2 regions of the Dendrosporobacter quercicolus genome follow, and region 1 is predicted to be linked to the other one. Evidence: riboswitches for the same ligand, from Rfam matches in the RefSeq annotation. Region 1 holds a riboswitch; the other holds the start of a gene.
The links. Region 1 has a riboswitch for S-adenosylmethionine ahead of metK (methionine adenosyltransferase). Riboswitches for the same ligand answer to the same signal wherever they lie in the genome.
Positions count from the first base shown of each region.

Region 2: it holds a riboswitch for S-adenosylmethionine, as region 1 does, so the genes downstream of both, BLR06_RS06885 (pyridoxal phosphate-dependent aminotransferase) here and metK (methionine adenosyltransferase) in region 1, are expected to answer to the same signal.

Region 1 covers NZ_FNHB01000001.1:574,581-576,774, forward strand. The annotation lists gene BLR06_RS02765 (heavy-metal-associated domain-containing protein) at 1-15, opposite strand, end outside; gene metK (methionine adenosyltransferase) at 73-1,263, opposite strand; SAM riboswitch class I at 1,407-1,512, opposite strand; gene coaBC (bifunctional phosphopantothenoylcysteine decarboxylase/phosphopantothenate--cysteine ligase CoaBC) at 1,568-2,194, opposite strand, start outside.
Region 2 covers NZ_FNHB01000002.1:176,188-178,381, reverse strand. The annotation lists gene BLR06_RS06890 (MetQ/NlpA family ABC transporter substrate-binding protein) at 1-32, opposite strand, end outside; gene BLR06_RS06885 (pyridoxal phosphate-dependent aminotransferase) at 47-1,222, opposite strand; SAM riboswitch class I at 1,300-1,404, opposite strand; gene bioB (biotin synthase BioB) at 1,729-2,194, shown strand, end outside.

The DNA.
Region 1 (2,194 bases):
TCTCACTTTAGCCATAAGCAGCCAACCTCCTCTGTTAAGGTTAGTATGGCCAAAACAGTCAATTAAAATAATTTAAAGATTTGCAGCCTGGCGTAAAACGGCTGCTTTATCGGTACGTTCCCAAGGCAGATCCAAATCGGTACGGCCAAAATGACCATAAGCCGCTATTTGACGATAAATAGGCTTACGCAAATCAAGAGCTTTGATAATACCGGCAGGCCGCAGGTCAAAATGCTCTTCAATCAGTTTACCGATAAACTTTTCATCTACTTTAGCGGTGCCGAAGGTTTCCACCATAATAGACACCGGCCGGGCTACGCCGATGGCATAAGCCAGTTGAATTTCGCATTTGTCGGCCAGACCTGCAGCTACCACATTTTTAGCCACATAACGCGCGGCATAGGCAGCCGAACGGTCAACTTTCGTTGGATCCTTGCCGGAGAATGCCCCGCCGCCATGGCGGGCCATACCGCCATAGGTATCGACAATAATTTTCCGGCCGGTTAAACCGGCGTCGCCTTGCGGCCCGCCGACAACAAACCGTCCGGTCGGATTAATAAAATACTTGGTGTTTTCATCAAGAAAATCCGTCGGCACAATTGCTTTAATTACTTTTTCGGTCAAGTCTTTTTGAATGGTTGCCAAGGCGACCTCCGGACTATGCTGCGTCGATATGACAACAGTATCCACCCGTACCGGTTTTCCATCTTCATATTCCACGGTCACCTGGGTTTTGCCGTCAGGACGCAAATACGGCAAGTCGCCATTCCGGCGGACCTCGGCTAACCGCCGCGCCAAACGATGGGCTAAGGCAATGGTAAGCGGCATATATTCAGCAGTTTCATTTGTTGCATAACCAAACATCATTCCCTGGTCACCGGCGCCAATGGCTTCGATTTCATCCATTGCGCCTTGTTTGGCCTCAAGCGCTTTATCCACACCCATGGCGATATCGGCCGACTGTTCGCCAATGGACGTCATTACACCGCAGGTATCGGCATCGAAACCAAATTTTGCTCTGGTATAGCCGATTTCCCGGATGGTTGCCCGGACAATCTTGGGAATATCCACATAGCAGTTGGTGGTAATTTCACCCACTACATGCACCAGACCGGTTGTAACCAAAGTCTCGCAAGCTACCCGGCCCATCGGATCCTGGGCCAGTATGGCATCAAGAACACTATCGGAAATCTGGTCGGCAATTTTATCAGGATGACCTTCCGTTACCGATTCTGAAGTAAACAATACACGTTTTTTCTCCACAGCTCTGCCTCCAATACACTTTTACATTAAATCCGCCGGCTTGCATCAACGGTTTCCGGCAGCTTAAGTCATCATCGGGTGAATATCAGAATTGCTCCTTCTGATAACAAGAAAAAAACTCCCGCCAGGGAGAGTGATCTGTACTCCCATCTTGCAGCTACTGCTGCAGGATTTGGCACCGTTTTTGACATCGTCAAATGGTTGCCGCGGTTTCATCGGGCCATTCCCTCCACCAACTCTTGATGAGTATTCTACTATGTAATTTTATCACTAGATATAATTGTAATTGAAAAAATCCTAAAAATCAATACGCTGTTTGGCAATATTGATGAATTTTATCAAGAATGATCCGCGCAACCTCATCCTTGGACATTTTGGGCAGATCCTCAATATTGCCATCTTTGTATAACAGTTTGACAATATTCGTATCAGTATTAAATCCGGCGCCAGGCAGTGTTACATTATTCGCGACAATCATATCCAAATTTTTTCTGACAATTTTTTCACGGGCATTATCAATTAAATTTTGCGTTTCAGCCGCAAAGCCAACCAGTATCTGCCGCTGCCGTTTTATTTGTCCAAGTTCAGTAAGAATATCAGGATTTTTTTCTAATGTAATGCTAAGTACTTCCCCGGCTTTTTTTATTTTCTGGGGCGCCACTTCCCGCGGACGGTAATCAGCCACAGCCGCAGCTTTAATGATGATGTCGGCATCCGCGAACCGGGTTAGTACAGCTGTCCGCATTTGTGCGGCGGTTTCCACTCTGATCACTTCAACCGCCTCTGGCGCTGCCAGCCCGGTTGGGCCTGAAATCAGTGTTACCGCCCCACCGCGTTTAGCCGCATTTCTGGCCAAAGCATAACCCATTTTGCCGCTGGAACGGTTACCGATGTATCGAACCGGATCGATTGGTTCGATTGTTCCGCCGGC
Region 2 (2,194 bases), on a different contig from region 1:
GTCAAAACAAAAAGTTTGCCGTATTTTTTCATCCTGTTTTTCCTCCTTATTTTTTGATCAAAGCTTTTAATTTAGCAAGCCTGCCGGCGGCTGACTGCAAGGTGTCGAAGTTTTTGCAAAAACAAAATCTGACATAAGTATTGCCGTCAGTCGTCGTACTGCGGTAAAACGTCGAGCCAGGCACCACAGCCACGCCAATTTCCCGGGTTAGAAAATATGTAAATTCTATATCGTCATCATAGCCGAACGGCGTTATGTCGGCCATGATGTAATATGCACCGGCAGGCTTAATGCATTTAAATCCGGCATCTTCCAGGGCGCTGATTAAAAAATCGCGGCGTTCCTGATAAAAATCGCTCAGTTCACGGTAATACGCAGGCTCAAACTTAAAAGCATCTACTACGGCAGTCTGCAATGGAGCGGCAGCGCCCACCGTCAGAAAGTCATGCACTTTCCGGATCGCCTGCGTGATTTCCGGCGAAGCTGTTACGAAACCGATGCGCCAGCCGGTGACACTGTAAGTTTTGGATACGCTGTTGACGGCAATTGTCCGTTCGGCCATCTCCGGCAGTGTCCACATTGGAATATGCGCAGCGCCATCGTAAGTAATATGCTCATAAATCTCATCCGTAATGGCCAAGGCATCAAACTCCCGGCATAAGCCGGCGATAAACTCCAGCTCGTCCCGGCGGAAAACCTTGCCGGTAGGATTATTCGGCGTATTAATAATAATTGCTCTGGTTTTTTCGGTAAAAGCGGCTCTAAGCTCTGCAAAATCAAAACCATAATCCGGCGCATTGAGTTTTATGTATTTGGGGATAGCGCCGCACAGCACCACATCAGCGCCATAGTTTTCATAAAACGGCTCAAAAATTATGACCTCCTCGCCGGGATTTATTGTAGCAAGCAAGGCGGCGATCATTCCCTCGGTCGCACCGCAGCAAACGGTGATTTGCCGTTCAGGGTCAAACTCCACTTGATAATCGCGCCTGATCTTAGCGGCAATCGCATCCCGCAGCTCTTTCGTACCCCAGGTAACGGCATACTGATTATGGTCCGCAAAAACGGCTCTGGCCGCCGCTGCCTTTAATTCCTCCGGCGCTGGAAAATCCGGAAATCCCTGAGCCAGATTAATCGCCTGATATTGCGCCGCCACGCGGGACATTTCACGGATGACTGATTCGGTAAATTGTTGGGCTTTGACTGAAGTAAAATTTCTCATGCGATCCATCCTTTCAAAAACTAAAAAAAACTCTTTTCCGTGAGGAAAAGAGTTCACACCTGCGTGTTACAACTTTCCTCTCATCTCTCAGGATGTAACAATCCTGCTGGATTTGGCACCACTACATTACTGCCGGTTGCCGGGCGTCATCGGGCCAGTCCCTCGACCTCTCTAGATAAGAGCTTAGATTTTTTTGTTACAAAATTGATAATACCACTCCCTATGGATAAAGTCAATACTTCTCTTTCATTGAAATAGCAAATTGCAGCCTGATTTTCGCGTTTACGGCCGTACTCCGGCACCCCAGCAACCCGAATTGTGCAGATACCGCTGCCTATTCACTTGCATTTTCAAGCTTGGCGCGGCACTGGTCTGCCTGCAGATTTTTTCCTGCTTTCTATTTACAAGCAGGTATTCAAGCTTGTATGATATATATGTTAACCAAAATAATTTTAACGGTTAACATATGCACGATTAAACTACCGGACCGAAGGGAGGGTCTGAACCTGAACGCACTGGACATTGTCGATTTAGGGGAAAAAGTTCTGAACGGCCGGTTCATCACCTCTGAAGAAGCGTTGGCGCTGACGGCAACGGTAAACCAGGATATCCCGTTGCTAGCCGCTTACGCCAACAAAATCCGGCAACAGTTCGCCGGAAATACAGTTGATATGTGCGGCATTATCAGCGCCCGTACAGGACGCTGCTCTGAAAACTGTAAGTTTTGCGCCCAGTCTGTTCATCACCAGACAGCCATAGCCGCCCATCCGCTACTGTCAACCGAGGCTATCGTCAATGCCGCCAGGCAGGCCCGGGCGAACGGCGCCAAGCGCACCAGCATTGTAACCAGCGGCAGGGGAATGGATAACCAGTCGCTGTTTTTGGCCATTGTCGCCGCTATTCAGGCAATTCACCGGGAAACAGACCTGTCGGTCTGCGCCAACCTTGGCGCCATTACTCCTGATCAGGCGA